3 regions of the Dietzia sp. MNB45 genome follow, and region 3 is predicted to be linked to each of the others. Evidence: riboswitches for the same ligand, from Rfam matches in the RefSeq annotation. Region 3 holds a riboswitch; each other region holds the start of a gene.
The links. A riboswitch is a leader RNA that binds a small molecule or an ion and turns the genes downstream of it on or off. The one in region 3 is predicted to bind cobalamin.
Positions count from the first base shown of each region.

Region 1: another riboswitch for cobalamin. It lies ahead of cobN (cobaltochelatase subunit CobN); the one in region 3 lies ahead of AB5G72_RS16855 (ABC transporter substrate-binding protein).
Region 2: another riboswitch for cobalamin. It lies ahead of AB5G72_RS06380 (VWA domain-containing protein); the one in region 3 lies ahead of AB5G72_RS16855 (ABC transporter substrate-binding protein).

Region 1 covers NZ_CP163397.1:1,341,528-1,346,458, reverse strand. The annotation lists gene cobN (cobaltochelatase subunit CobN) at 1-2,427, opposite strand, end outside; cobalamin riboswitch at 2,500-2,692, opposite strand; gene AB5G72_RS06570 (M23 family metallopeptidase) at 2,788-4,113, opposite strand; gene AB5G72_RS06565 (nitrite reductase) at 4,206-4,931, shown strand, end outside.
Region 2 covers NZ_CP163397.1:1,303,090-1,308,020, forward strand. The annotation lists gene cobO (cob(I)yrinic acid a,c-diamide adenosyltransferase) at 1-23, opposite strand, end outside; gene AB5G72_RS06380 (VWA domain-containing protein) at 23-2,257, opposite strand; cobalamin riboswitch at 2,280-2,463, opposite strand; gene cbiE (precorrin-6y C5,15-methyltransferase (decarboxylating) subunit CbiE) at 2,539-3,783, shown strand; gene AB5G72_RS06390 (cobalt-precorrin-4/precorrin-4 C(11)-methyltransferase) at 3,780-4,538, shown strand; gene AB5G72_RS06395 (cadmium resistance transporter) at 4,895-4,931, opposite strand, start outside.
Region 3 covers NZ_CP163397.1:3,507,279-3,512,209, forward strand. The annotation lists gene AB5G72_RS16845 (long-chain fatty acid--CoA ligase) at 158-1,792, opposite strand; gene AB5G72_RS16850 (carboxymuconolactone decarboxylase family protein) at 1,877-2,290, opposite strand; cobalamin riboswitch at 2,431-2,569, shown strand; gene AB5G72_RS16855 (ABC transporter substrate-binding protein) at 2,659-3,606, shown strand; gene AB5G72_RS16860 (FecCD family ABC transporter permease) at 3,603-4,631, shown strand; gene AB5G72_RS16865 (ABC transporter ATP-binding protein) at 4,628-4,931, shown strand, end outside.

The DNA of each region.
Region 1 (4,931 bases), 1.6 Mb from region 3:
GACGGCGTCCAGCTCGTCGACAGTGGCGGCCAGGCGCGGCACCACCTCACGGGCGGCGAACTCGAGCACCTGCGCGACCTCGTCGTCGTTGTCGCCGTCGTCGTTGTCGTCGTCGTTGTCGTCGTCGCCCTCGGACGCGCCGTCGCCCGCCCCACCCGCGGTGAGGCCCGCGGCGGCGAGGACGTCGGGCACCGCGGCGACGTCCCACTCCCGCGCGTCCATCCCCTCGACCAGCGCCTTGGCGAGCGCCTCGACCCGGTCGACCTCCTCGGTCGGCGCGCCCTCGGCCAGCCCGAGTGCGCGACGCAGGCCCGGAACCGCCCCGGACTCGCCGCCCCACACCTGCGAGGCCCGCAGGATCGCCAGCACCAGGTTGACGCGCGCCTCGCCCGCGGGCGCCTGGCCAAGGACGTGCAGGCCGTCGCGGATCTGGACGTCCTTGATCTCGCACAGCCAGCCGTCGACGTGGAGGAGGAAGTCGTCGAACTCCTCGTCGTCGGGCCGCTGCTCGAGGCCCAGGTCCTCGTGCATGTGCGCGGACTGCATGAGGGTCCAGATCTGCGCGCGAATGGCCGGGAGCTTGGCCGGGTCCATCGACGCGATGTTCCCGTACTCGTCGAGCAGCTGCTCCAGGCGGGCGATGTCTCCGTACGACTCCGCGCGGGCCATCGGCGGGACCAGGTGGTCGACGATCGTCGCGTGCGCACGGCGCTTGGCCTGCGCGCCCTCGCCGGGGTCGTTGACGAGGAACGGGTAGATCAGCGGCAGGTCGGCGATCGCCGCGTCGGTGGCACAGTCCGCCGAGAGCGCGGCGTTCTTGCCCGGCAGCCACTCCAGCGAGCCGTGCTTGCCGATGTGCACCAGCGCGTGCGCCCCGAAACCGCGGGCGAGCCAGCGGTAGGCGGCCAGGTAGTGGTGGGACGGCGCGAGCTCGGGGTCGTGATAGATGGCGACCGGGTTCTCGCCGAATCCGCGGGGCGGCTGGATCAACAGGACGACGTTGCCGGCCTGGATGGTGGCCAGGACGATCTCTCCGGCGTCGTTGACGAACAGCTCGCCCGGCGCGGGCCCCCACGCCTCGACCATCTCCGCGCGCAGCGTCTCGGGCAGGTCCGCGGTCCAGCGCAGGTAGTCGTCGGTGGAGATCCGCACGTGGCTGTCGGTGAGCTGGGCGCTGGTGAGCCACTCCTCGTCCTGCCCGCCCGCGGCGATGAGCGCGTGGATAAGGGCGTCGCCGGCGGCGGTGTCGTCGGCGTAGTCCCCGGCGGTGTCCAGGAACCGGGCGATGGGGCCGTCGTCCGGGCCCAGGTCGTAGCCCTCGTCGCGCATCCGGCGCAGCAGGCGGATGGTCGAGACCGGGGTGTCCAGGCCGACGGCGTTGCCGATGCGGGAGTGCTTGGTCGGATAGGCCGACAGGACCAGCGCGACCTTGCGGTCGGCGGGCGCCACATGGCGCAGCCGCGCGTGGGCCACGGCGATCCCGGCGACGCGCGCGCACCGCTCCGGATCGGCCACGTAGCGGGGCAGGCCGTCGGCGTCGATCTCCTTGAACGAGAACGGCGCGGTGATGATCCGGCCGTCGAACTCGGGGATCGCGATCTGGTTGGCGGAGTCCAGCGGGTTGACGCCGTCGTCTGAGGCAGCCCAGTCTTCCCGGCTCCACGTCAGGCACAGGCCCTGCAGGACGGGAATGTCCAGCGCGGCGATGCGCTCGACGTCCCACGTCTCGTCCTCGCCGCCCGCACTCACCGCACCGGGCGTGGTGCCGCCGGCGGCGAGGACCGTGACGACCAGCGCGTCCAGTGAGCCGAGCGCGTCGAACAGCTCGTCGGGGGCCGAGCGCAGGGAGCCGGCGAAGACCGGCACTCCCACCGCGCCAGCGGCGTCGATCGCGTCGGCCAGCGAGTGGGCGAATCCGGAGTTCCCGCTCACCTCGTGGGCGCGGTAGTAGAGCACGCCCACGCGGGGCAGGCCGGGGGCTTCCGTCGTGTCCGGCCGCGGCGGCATCCCCCACACCGGCACGCTGACCGGCGGCTCGAACCCGGCGCCGGTGAGCAGCACGGTGTCGGCCAGGAACGCGTGCAGCTGCGCGAGGTTGCCCGGGCCGCCCTCGGCGAGATAGCGGTGCGCCTCGGCCGCGGTGCCGATCGGGACCGTGGACAGCTCCATCAGGTCTGCGTCGGGGGTCTGCTCCCCACCCAGGACCACCACCGGGACGCCCGCGCCGAGCACGGCGGCGAACCCGGCCTCCCACGATCGCCGCGAGCCGAGGATGCGGACCACCACCAGGTCGGCGCCGTCGAGCAGTTCGGGCAGATTCGCCTCGACGTCGAGTCGGGACGGGTTGCCGAGCGACCAATCCGCGCGGGATTCCCGCGCGGAGAGCAGGTCCGTGTCGGAGGTGGACAACAGGGTGATGCGGGGCACGTCGTGCTGTGCCGAGGCGTCATCAGGGGACGCCGAACGCCGGTCGGGGCGCATGTTCTTCTCCAAACCCTCGTGGAACATGTCGCCGTGGCCGGTCTCCTGGCTTCCGCATCAATGCCGCGCGACCGACCTTCCCGGACCCGTGGATCCAGTGGTCTCCGCCCCGTGAGGGACGGACGAGGGGGCGCGACTCCGCGACTACAGTGGCGAGGGCCGCGCCGGCTTTTCCTCCGGCTTCCCGAACACCACGGCACGGGCGAGCCTATCCGGCGCACCCCGCCCGTGGCCGCCCGGCTGCCGCGCGAGGCCCAGGAGCGCCCCGACCGGCTGCCTCGCGTCAGCCGGGGACGGCCATCCCGGTCAGGGGAAGTCCACCACCGCGAGGTTGAGCGGCAGCTCGCCTCTCCGCGGCTCCGGCGAGAGGGTCGCCTCGTCGACGAAGGTGCCGGACAGGAAGTCGTCGGCGTCGGCGATCCGCTGCGGCGGGACCTGCCCGGCGTAGTCGAACCCCTTCAGCTCGTACGGCAGCGAGTCGGCCTCGAGCAGGCTCGGCCCGTCCATGAGCTGGAAGTGAAGGTGCGAGGCGTTGGCATTGCCGGTGTTCCCGAGCTTGCCGAGCACCTGGCCCTCGGTCACCGTGTCGCCGGGTTTCACCGTGACCGAGCCGGAGATCATGTGTGCGTACATCGCGTACACGCCGTCGCCGAGGTCGAGCACCACGTGGTTGCCGTCCACGTTCTCGACGGTGAGCTTCGAGGCCAGGTCCGGGTTGCTCGCGGGCAGGACCCCCGGCGCGTTGGCCTCCATACCGTCGAGGACCGAGACGACGGTGGCGTCGGCGACGGCGAGGATCTCGGCGCCGTAGTCCACGTAGCTCTCGTTGTGGTTCCTGTCGCCGGTGTAGAACTCGCCCTGGTCGTTGGTGCGCTTCCAGTCGATCGCGAAGCGCTGGCTGTTGTTGAGTTTGCCGTTGACCGACATCACCGAACTGCGGTGCGGGAAGCCCGGTTCGCAACATCCGTTGAGGGCCACCCAGTTCTCGCCCCGCACGGGCGGAGCGATGACCGGCACGGTGCGGGTGGAGAAGGCGACCGGCGTCGTGAGGTAGTCGATGGGCCCTGGCTCCCCGAACGCCGGCGAGGCGGCGCCGGTCCCGTAGAGGTGGTGCAGCACCGCGTCCGGGGCCTGGTCGAGCGAGTCGAGGGTGAAGTCGATGAACACGACCCGGCTCTCCTGCGGCGGGATCTGCGCGGTGTCGACGTACCCGGCGGGCAGGTCCCGTAGGCGGTTGCAGTCGCCGAAGACGCAGTCCGGGTCCACGAGAGCGGCGGCGGAGAAGCTGGCGATGACCTTGGTGGGATCGGCGCCGTCCACCACGTCGATCTTGTCCACGCTCGCCGGCACCTTGGTGGCGTTGGTGAGCTGCAGGTCGTAGGCCACGTGGTACTTGCCGTCGGTGCCCTTGAACGGCAGCGGCGGGCTCCCGATGGGGACCACGGTGATCGCGGTGAACGCGTCCGGGACGGTCACCCCAGCGACGGACCCGGCGGCCGGTGATGCCGTGGTGGTGGTGGCCGCTTCGGCGGCGGCGGGTTCGGTGGCGGCGTCCGACGAGCACCCGGCCGCGACCAGTGCGACTGCGGTGAGGGCGGAGGCGAGAAGGGTGGGTACGCGGCGAGGTGTCACGCTGGAGCTCCGTTTCTTCAGTTGTGAAGAAAAAACTTACCATCTGCCATCTGGGAAAAGTACACCCTCGATGGGCTGCCACAATGGCCGTCGTGAGCATCAGCGAACCCACCCGCCGGACCCGTGGCGACCTGTGCCCGGGCGTCCTGCGGCCGTGGCCGGCCTCCGACGGCGCCCTGGTCCGGCTGCGCGTGCCGGGCGGCCGCGTGTCGCCAGCGGCCCTGTCCGCCCTGCACGGGGTCGCCGTGAGATACGGCGACGACGACAACGTGCACGTCACGACACGCGCGAACCTGCAACTGCGGGCTCTGCCGATCGGTCCGGACGGGCAGCTGCCCGGCGAGGTGGTGGCGGCGATCGCGGAGACGGGCCTGCTCCCCGCGCCCGGGCACGAGCTGGTGCGCAACGTCCTCGTCTCGCCGCTGACGGGCCTGGGCGAGTCGTTCGGCGGGCAGGCCCGGGGCCGCGCGGACCTGCGGCCGGTGACCGAGGCGCTGGACGCCGGGCTGCTGGCCGATCCCGCGCTCGGCGGCTTGCCGGGCCGGTTCTTGTTCGTCCTGGACGACGGCCGCGGGGACCTGCTCGAGCGCTCCTGCGATCTGGGCCTGGTCGCCTTGGATGCCGACATCGCGCAGCTGCGGGTGGGTGAGCAGTGGTCGGACGTCGTGCCGCTGACTGACGCCGCCGAGCGGCTGGTCGAGCTGGCCCGCGAGTTCGTCGACGCCCGCGGCACCGGGCCGGACGCCCCGTGGCACGTGCGGGAACTGCCAACCCCCCTCGCCGCCGCCCACCCCGTGGACGACCGGCTCCCGAGCCCG
Region 2 (4,931 bases), 1.6 Mb from region 3:
ATCTCCGGCTGTCCCTTGGGCATCAGGCCACCTCGTTCCGGGGGTCGACGCCCCGGGGGCGCGCGGTGCGGGCGCGGGCTGTGTGAACGCCGACCGTGTCGGTGAGTCCCTCGGCGGTGACCTCGCCCAGTGGCACGTGCTCAGCGCCCAGGTGCCCGGCGAGCTCGGAGGCCAGGCCCATCCGGAAGCGGCCGGTCTCGCAGTCCACCACCACCGAGGCCACGCCGAGGGAGGCCAGCCCGGTCGCCGCGGTGCGGGACCGGGCGAGGGCGTCCGGGCCGTGGGTGGCGCGGCCGTCGGTGACGACGACGAGGAGGGCCCGCCGCCGCGGATCGCGGACGCCTTCGATGCGCAGGACCTCGGCGGCGGTGAGCAGTCCCTCGGCCAGTGGGGTCCGGCCGCCCGCCGGGAGTTCCGCGAGGCGGGTGGCCGCGATGTCGACCGACGAGGTGGGCGGCAGGGTCACGTGGGCCGCGGACCCGCGGAAGGTCACCAGTCCCACCTTGTCGCGGCGGCGGTAGGCGTCCAGCAGTAGGGAGAGGATCGCGGTCTTGACCTGCTCCATCCGGGTGCGGGCGGCCATAGAGCCGGAGGCGTCCACGCAGAACAGCACGAGGTTGGACTCGCGGCCCTCGCGCACCGCCGAGCGCAGGTCCTCGGCGGCCAGCCGGAGTCGACCGCCGTTGCGGCCGGCCTCGCGACCCCGGGCGGACTGCTGCGGCGCGGCGGAGCGGATCGTGGCGGGCAGGTGCAGGTCGGCCCCGGTGAACGCGCCCGCGCCGATGCGGCGGCCAGTGCTGGTGATGGCCCTCGACCGGCGGCCGGCCGCGCCCTGGCCGGTACCGGCGACGGCGAGCAGGCGGGTGCGGTACGGCGCCGCGGCCGCGTTGACTGTGCCCGGCTCGGGCGGGATGGGCCCGGGTGCGTCGGACCGCGAGCCGTCGCCGGGGGTGTCCTCCGCGGCGTGTCCGCCGGGCAGCTCGTCGGCTCGGCTGTCGGCGTCGTCGTCCGAGTGGCCGTCCGCCTGGTCGGTGCCCGCGGTGCCGGAGGCGTCGGCAGCGTCGGGGCTGTCCTCGGTCTGCTCGGTCTGCTCGGGTGCGTGCTCGTGCCCGGCGTCCTCGGCCGAGGCCCGCGCCGGGGCGGACTCGGCATCCGAGGTGTCTGCCGACGCGGACTCGTCTGCGGACTCCGACTGTTCGGCGTCCTCGGCCGGCGCGGTCTCGTCCCGGGGGTCGGGATCGGGCTCGTCGTCGTCGCCCAGGAGCCGTTCCAACAGGTCCTCGTCGAGGCCCGGCGCATCGAACGGGGCACGACGGCGGCGGTGGGGCAGCGCCATGCGCGCGGCGACGCGGATGTCCTCGCGGGTGATCCGGGTCCGGCCCTGCCATGCGGCATGGGCGGCGGCGGTGCGGGCGGTGACGATGTCGGCGCGCATGCCGTCCACGTCGAAGCCCGCACACACCCGGGCGATGGTGGACAGCGCCCAGGGGGTCAGTCTCACCCGGTCGAGTACGCGCCGCGCGGCGGCGATCCGCTCGCGCACTGCGGCCTCGTCGGCGGCGTGGGCGGCGACGAATCCCGCCGGGTCGGCCTCGAACGCGATCCGGCGGCGCACCACCTCGGCGCGCGGCTCCGGGTCCCGGGGCGCGGCCACCTCCACGGTGAGGCCGAAGCGGTCCAGGAGCTGGGGCCGGAGCTCACCCTCCTCGGGGTTCATGGTGCCGATCAGCACGAAGCGCGCGGCGTGCTCCACCGAGATGCCGTCGCGCTCCACGGTCACCCGGCCCATCGCGGCGGCGTCGAGCAGAAGGTCCACCACGTGGTCGTGGAGCAGGTTGACCTCGTCCACGTAGAGCAGTCCGCGGTGTGCGCGGGCGAGTAGGCCCGGTTGGAACACGGTCACGCCATCGGCGAGCGCACTCTCCAGGTGTAGTGATCCGGTGATGCGGTCCTCGGACACCCCGATCGGCAGCTCGACCAGGCGGACCGGCCGCCGCTCGGTGGGCGCGTCGTGGGGGATACGCCCGTCCGGGGTCTCGGAACCGCGGTCGTCAGGTGCGGAGGAGAAGCGGTCGCCGGTGACGACCTCGACCTCCGGCAGGATCCCGGTGAGGGCGCGGACCATCGTGGACTTGGCCGTGCCCTTCTCGCCGCGGATCAGCACGCCGCCGACCGCCGGGGACACCGCGGTCAGGGTCAGGGCCAGCGCCATGTCGTCGGAACCGACGACAGCGCTGAAGGGGTAGTGCAGTGGCATGGGGGCTCCCGCTCTCGTCTGCCAGGCTGGTCAGCGCGAGGCCGGTCTCCGGACTTCCCGGCTCATCTCGGATGTGCGCGCGGGGCGCGATCGCCTGAGAGGCCGGGTTACCGTAGCGGGCCCTGTGCCGGATTCTCACCGGCTTCCCTGATTCTCCCCTCCGCCCGCTCTCGCGGTCGTGGGGCACCTCGTGCTGTGGGGTCTGTTCGGTTGTGTGGTGCCGAGGCTAGCCCAACGGCCTGTCCCGGGGCGCCTCAGGTGTCGCGGTAGGGTTCCGCGTCATGAATGCACGGGTGGTGGTCGTCGGCATCGGCGGCGACGGGTGGGCGGGGCTCGACGAGGCCCGCCGTCGCGCCATCATGGGCGCCGATGTGGTGCTCGGCGGCGAGCGTCATCTGGCGATGATTCCGGGCGAGGTGACGGCCGAACGCGTGCCGTGGCCGCGGCCGCTGCGGGACGGGTTGCCGGAGCTGCTCCAGCGGTGGGTCGGGCGGTCGATCGTGGCCCTGGCCTCGGGCGATCCGCTGGTCGCCGGGATCGGCACCACCCTGATCGAGCTGCTCGGCGCGGACGCGGTGGAGGTGCTCCCGGCGGTGTCCTCGGTCGCGCTGGCCCGCGCCAGGATGCGGTGGCCGGCCGAGTCCGTGGCGGTGCTGCGCGACCACCGCGCGCTGCCCCGTGAGCTGGCGCCGGGGCGGCGGGTGCTGGTGCTCTCGGCGGATCGGAACACGCCGGGAGAGGTCGCCGCGACGCTCCGGGGCGCCGGATACGGGGGGAGCGAGATGACCGTGCTCGCCGATCTGGGGAGTCCGACCGAGGCCCGGTTTTCCCGCGCGGCGCGCGACTGGGCTGTCGATCACGAGGCCCCCGCCCTGCACGTCCTGGCGGTTGAGTGCGTGGCCGACGCGTCCGCCCGACCGCTCGGACTGGTGCCGGGCCTGCCCGACGACGCCTTCGAGAACGACGGCCAGCTCACCCGCCGCGACCTGCGGGCTTCCGCCCTGTCGCGGCTCGCACCGATGGCCGGTGATTTGCTGTGGGACGTGGGCGCCGGCGCCGGGTCGGTGGGCATCGAGTGGATGCGCGCCCACCCGTCATGTCGGGCGATCGCGGTGGAGGCCGATCCCGAGCGGGCGGCGCGTGTCGCGCGCAACGCCGTGCGGCTGGGGGTGCCGTCGTTGGAGGTCGTCCACGGACGGGCGCCCCAGGCTCTGGACGGTCTGCCGCGGCCGGACGCGGTGTTCATCGGTGGAGGCGGCACTGCTCCTGGCCTGCTGAGACAGTGCTGGGACGCACTTCGTCCCGGCGGACGGCTGGTCGCGCATGCGGTGACTCTGGAGACCGAGCGCGTGGTGGTCGACGCCCGCGCCGAGTTCGGCGGGGAGCTGACCAGGATCCAGGTCGAGCACGCGGACTCGATCGGCCGGTTCGCCGGCTGGGCCCCCGCCCGTGCGGTGGTGCAGTGGGCGGCCGTGAAGCCATTCGTCGCTGCGGCTGATACTTCGGAAACAGGGGAGAGCTCGTGACCGTTCACTTCGTAGGAGCCGGCCCCGGCGCCGCTGATCTGCTGACGCTGCGCGCGGCTGCGTCCCTGCGCGAGGCCGACGTCTGCCTGTACGCGGGGACGTACCTCGACGACGGTGTGCTCGACCACTGCCGACCCGAGGCCCGGCTGGTGGACACCCAGCATCTGGACCTCGACGGGATCATCGGCGAGATCGTCGCCGCTCACGCCGATGGGCTCGAGGTGGTTCGGCTGTGTTCGGGTGACCCGTCGCTGTACTCGGCTCTCGCCGAGCAAACTCGCCGGCTCGACTCGGCTGGCGTGCCGTGGGACGTCGTTCCTGGTGTTCCGGCCTATGCGGCGGCCGCCGCCGAGCTGGGGGTGGAGCTCACGGTTCCCGAGGTGGTGCAGTCGGTGGTGCTCACCCGCGTTCAGGCTCGGTCGACGGCGATGCCGTCGACGGAGTCACTGGAGAACTTCGCCGCCACCGGCGCCACGCTGGTGCTGCACCTGGCGATCACCCGGATCCGTGAGCTGGCCGAGCGTCTGGTGCCCACGCACGGTGCCGACTGCCCGGTGGCGGTGGTGGCCAACGCGAGCCGCTCGCACCGCGTGGAGCTGCGCGGCACTCTCGCTGACATCGCGGCAGCGGTGGAGGCGGCTGGCCTGCGCCAGGCAGCGGTGATCCTCGTGGGACCGGCGCTGGTGCGGCCGGGCGAAGCGGAATCGTGGTTGTACGCGTCGAGCCCGGAGCGAGAGTCGAAGCGGCGGGGCTGAACGGATAGGCCGAAGGCAGCGGGCAACAGACAGTGTCCTCCGGCCGCCAGGAAGCCCGAACCGACGCAACGGTATCGGCGAAGGGCCGCGTGGCTCGCCAGGAACGCCAGCTGCGAGACCCGTGAGGATCGGAGAGGCTTCAGCTGCGCTCGCCAGCATCGAGGCGTAGTCACGTCCCCTGTGGGGTACACCCTTACGACACGGTCGAGGATTGGGCATTGATGTGGACTTGATCGCTTTGTGGCGGTCTTCTGTGGTTACTTCTTGGCGGCGACGTACCAATCGGGCGTTCTGGCCGGAAGAATTAGAGCGAGTCGGCGGCTCACGGGTGCGTGGTGGGGTTTGCGTCGGTTCTGTCAGAGTCCGAATGCTCCGCCGCTGATCAGGATGAAG
Region 3 (4,931 bases):
CAGCGGGACGGCCAGCGTGGCGGCCGGCGTGGCGGCCGGCGGGACGGTTGGCACCGAGCAGCCAGTAGCGCAGAAGCAGGGCCCGGGGGCGGTCATACCGCAATCCCGGGCCCTCCGCTGGCCGACGACGCGTTCCCGCGTTCGACCTTCCGCCTGCCTAGTTCTCCAGGGCGTTGACCACGGTGAGGTCGCCGTCGGAATGCGAGACGCGGATGCGCTTCTTGTCGAGCTTGCCGACCGAGGTCTTGGGGATCTCGTCGACGAACGCGAACTTCTCCGGCACCTGCCACTTGGCCATCCGCTCGGCCAGGTGATCGCGCAACTCCTCGACGCTCGGGTCGGGCACACCGTCCCTGACCACGATCGTGGCCAGCGGCCGCTCGTCCCACTTGGGATCCGGGATGCCGATTACCGCGGCCTCGGCGACGGACGGGTGCTCGAGCAGGTAGTTCTCGACCTCGACCGAGGAGATCCACTCGCCACCGGACTTGATGATGTCCTTGGCGCGGTCGGTGAGCTGGAGGAAGCCCTCCGGCTTGATGTAGCCCACGTCGCCGGTGCGCAGCCAGCCGTCGTCGAACTGATCCGAGTCGTCCACCTTGTAGTAGCTCCCGGTGATCCACGGTCCACGGACCTGCAGCTCGCCGACGGACTCCCCGTCCCAGGGCAGCTCCGTGCCGGCATCGTCAACGATCCGGGCCTCGACGCCGGCGAGCAGCCGCCCCTGGGTGAGACGCAGCTTGAACTGCTCGTCCTCCGGCAGGGACGCCTTCGGCCGGGACAGCGTGCCGATGGGCGAGGTCTCGGTCATGCCCCACGCATGGGTGATATTGATCCCGTACTTGTCCCGGAACTTGCGGATCAGTTCCGCCGGGCAGGAGCTGCCGCCCACGACGACGGAGCGGAAGCTCGACATGTCGATGGGATGGTCGACCGAGTACGCGTCGACCGCCATCCAGATGGTGGGCACGGCGGCCGCGAGGGTCGGGCGCTCACTGGCGATCATCGCCGCGAGCGGCTCCGGCTGCAGGAAACGCTCCGGCATGAGCAACGACGCCCCCACCATGAACGCGGCGTACGGCAGGCCCCACGACATGGCGTGGAACATCGGCACGATCGCCAGCACGTTGTCGTCGACCGAGATATCCATGCCGTCCGACATGCACACCTGCATCGAGTGCAGGTAAATCGAGCGATGCGAGTAGACGACGCCCTTCGGGTCGCCCGTGGTGCCCGAGGTGTAACACATCGCGGCGCCGTCGTTCTCGTCCACCTCCGGCCACTCGAACTCCGTGGGCTGCGCGGCGAGAAGCTCCTCGTAGTCATGCACCCGGATCCCCTCGGGGGCCTCCAGGTTCGCGGCGCCCCCACCGGTGACGAGGACGTGCTCGACCGTTGAGAACCGCGGCAGCAACGGCTGCAGCAGCGGGATCAGGGTCGGGTCGACGATGATGACCTTGTCCTCGGCGTGATTGGCCACGAACTCGAGCTGATCCGGGAACAGGCGGATGTTCAGGGGGTGCAGCACCGCGCCCATCGACGGGATCGCCAGGTACGCCTCCATATGCTCGGAATTGTTCCACTGGAACGTCGCGACCCGCTGGTCACCGTCAACCCCGAGGGAGCGCAGCGCATGGGCCAACTGAGCGGCGCGCTTGCCCAAGTCCCCGAAGGAGATCTTCCGTGGGCCCTGATCGGTCCAGGTGGTGATGACCGCATCGGAGTGGACGGTCGAGCCGAACTGCAGGATCGTGCTGATTTTCAGCTGCTCCGGCATCATCGTGCTGCGCATGGGGGCTCCTTGATCGAGGGGTGGCGTCTGTCACTCTGGGGACGAGACTACCTGCCGTCCACGACCTCCCCAGCCGATGTGCGACTACCCGTCGAGGTCGTCGAAGACGGCCTGGACGGTCCTCATCGCCGAGAGGGCCGCCGGCGCACCGCAGTACCCCGACGCGTGGATGACCGCCTCGGTGATCTCCTCGCGGGTCAACCCGTTGGTCAGCCCGCCGCGCACGTGCCCCGCCAGCTCGGCGTCCGCACGCAGTGCCACGAGCATCCCGATGTTGAGCAGGCTGCGGTCCCGGCGGCCCAGCCCGGGCCGGTTCCAGATGTTGCCCCACACGTTCTCGGTGACCACGTGCTGGATCGCCTCCGACGCCGTCCCGGCAGCCCGGTCCATGGCCCGGTCGACGAAGGCGTCGCTCATCACGTCGCGCCTGGTCGCGAAACCCTGCTCGCGCAGATCCGCGGCCGAAGGCCCCTCGCCTGCAGAACTCGTCGTCGTCATCTCCACGGTCCTCTCCCACTGCCGACAGATCTTGTGTCCATCCTCCTCGGACGAACGCCACCGCCTCCGCGCGCCCTCGGCCCACCTCGGACAGGGGCGGCGCCGGAGGCACGCAGATGGGCGGACGCGGCGGCGGGTGGGATACCCTCGACGGGTCCGGCCACCAGCGTCGGACCCCGCGGCAACTCGGCGGAAGTCGGTGCGAATCCGACGCTGTCCCGCAACTGTGATCCCGTCTCAGGACGGGCGAGCCAGGTCGGCCGGTTCCGCGGCAGCCGTACGTACTGACCTCGGACGAAGGACGGTCGCGTGCAGCGGCCCAGGCCGCGGCCCGAGCTGTTTTCGTCCTCCGAATCACGGAGGATGCCATGCACCATCCACGAGCCCGCCGGGCCCGAGCCCGCTCACTGCTGCTCGCCCCCCTGGCCGCCCTGGCGCTGGTCGCCACCGCGTGCAGCGGCACCGGCGGCGACGAGCCGGCCCCGGCCGACCAGACCTCCGCCGCGGCCGACGAGCCGCAGGCGATCGTCTCGCTGGCCCCCACCACCACCGAGATGCTCTACGCCGTCGGCGCCGGGGACAGCGTCGTGGCGGTCGACGAGCGGTCCGACTTCCCCACCGACGCCCCGGTCACCGACCTGTCCGGGTACACGCCCAACCTCGAGGCGATCCTGGCGTACGCGCCGGACCTCGTCGTGCTCACCGACGACACCGGGGACATCGTGGCCGGCCTCGAACGCTCCGGCGTCGAGGTGCTGCAGCTGCCCGCCGCGCAGACCCTCGACGACACCTACACCCAGCTCGAGCAGGTCGGGGCGGCCACCGGGCACATCGGCGAGGCCGCCGAACTCGTGTCGCGGATGCGTGGCGAGATCGACGAGATCGTCGCCTCGGTGCCGGAGCGCGAGACGCCGCTGACGTACTTCCACGAGCTCGACGACACCTACTACACCGTCACCGACGACACCTACGTCGGCGAGATCTACTCCCTGCTGGGCCTGACCTCGATCGCCACCGGCGACGATCCCTACCCGCAGCTGTCCGAGGAACTCATCCTCGAGGCCGACCCGGACCTGGTGTTTCTCGCCGACGGCCAGTGCTGCGGTGTCACCCCGGAAGTCGTGGCCGAGCGGCCGGGCTGGGACGGACTCACCGCCGTGCGCGAGGGGCGCGTCCACGTGGTCGACGAGGACCTGTCCAGCCGGTGGGGCCCGCGGGTGGTCGACTTCATGCGCGAGGTCGCCGCGATCGTCACCGCGGTGCCCGAGGCCGCGCCGGAGACCGCGGGGAGCCCCGCGAACCAGCCCGCCTCGTGACCCGCCCGTCGCCCCGCCACGCCCTCGTGCTGGGCGGGGCGACGCTGTTGCTGGCCGCGGCGGTCCTGCTCGGCACCCTCATCGGCCCGGCCGGCCTCACCCCGGGCGGCGTGGTGCTCGAGCTGGTGGGCCGGCTGCCGCTGGTCGACATCGACTCCGGGTTCACCGAGCGACAGCAGGTCATCCTCTGGGAGATCCGCATCCCCCGCGTGGTGCTGGGCGCGATCGTCGGCGCGATGCTCGCGATCGCCGGGGCCACCTACCAGGGCGTGTTCCGCAACCCGCTCGCCGACCCGTACCTGCTGGGGGTGTCCAGCGGGGCGGGGCTGGGCGCCACCCTGGCGATCGTCGCGGGCGGCGCGATGGGCTCGGCGATGGTGCCGCCCGCCGCGTTCGCCGGCGGCATGATCGCGGTGCTGGCCACCTACACGCTGGGCCGCAGTGTCGGCGGCGGACGCAGCGAGGTGGTCATCATCCTCGCCGGCGTCGCCGTGGCGGCGTTCGCCAGCGCCATCCAGACGTTCTTCATGCAGCGCCACGACGAGACCCTGCGGCAGGTGTACTCGTGGATGCTCGGCCGCCTCACGACCAGCGGCTGGACCGACGTGCAGACCGTGCTGCCGTACGTGCTCGTGGCGGTGGCCGTGATCGCCCTGTTCCGGCGCACCCTCGACGTGATGGCGGTCGGGGACGCCGAGGCCGCGACGCTCGGGATCGCCCCGGCGCGGGTGCGCCTGGTCCTCGTCAGCGTGGCCACCCTCGGCACGGCGGCGGTGGTGTCCGTGTCGGGCCTGATCGGGTTCGTGGGCATCGTCATCCCGCACGCCGTGCGGATGCTCATCGGGCCCGGGCACCGGCTGCTGCTGCCGGTGTCGCTGCTGGTAGGCGCGGCGTTCCTCATCCTGGCCGACGTGGTCGCCCGCACCGCGATGAGCCCGGCCGAGCTGCCCATCGGCGTGGTCACCGCCGCGATCGGCGCCCCGTTCTTCCTCATCGTCCTGCGCCGCAGCCGGGGGAACATATGACCGCCACACCACCCGCGTCACCCGCGCCGGTCGCCCTGGCCTGCCGCGACCTGCACGTCACCCGGGACCGCACGGCCATCCTCCACGGCGTCGACCTCGCCGTGGACGCCGGCTCGTGGGTGTCCCTGGTGGGCCCCAACGGCTCGGGTAAGACGACCCTGCTGTTCGCGCTCGCCGGGCTCATCCCCGCCGACGGCCACATCGAGGTCGACGGGCTGACCCCGCGCCGCGCGGGTCGCCGCAGGGTGGCACGGACCGTGGCGATGATGCCGCAGCGCCCGGTCGTCCCCGAGGGGGTCA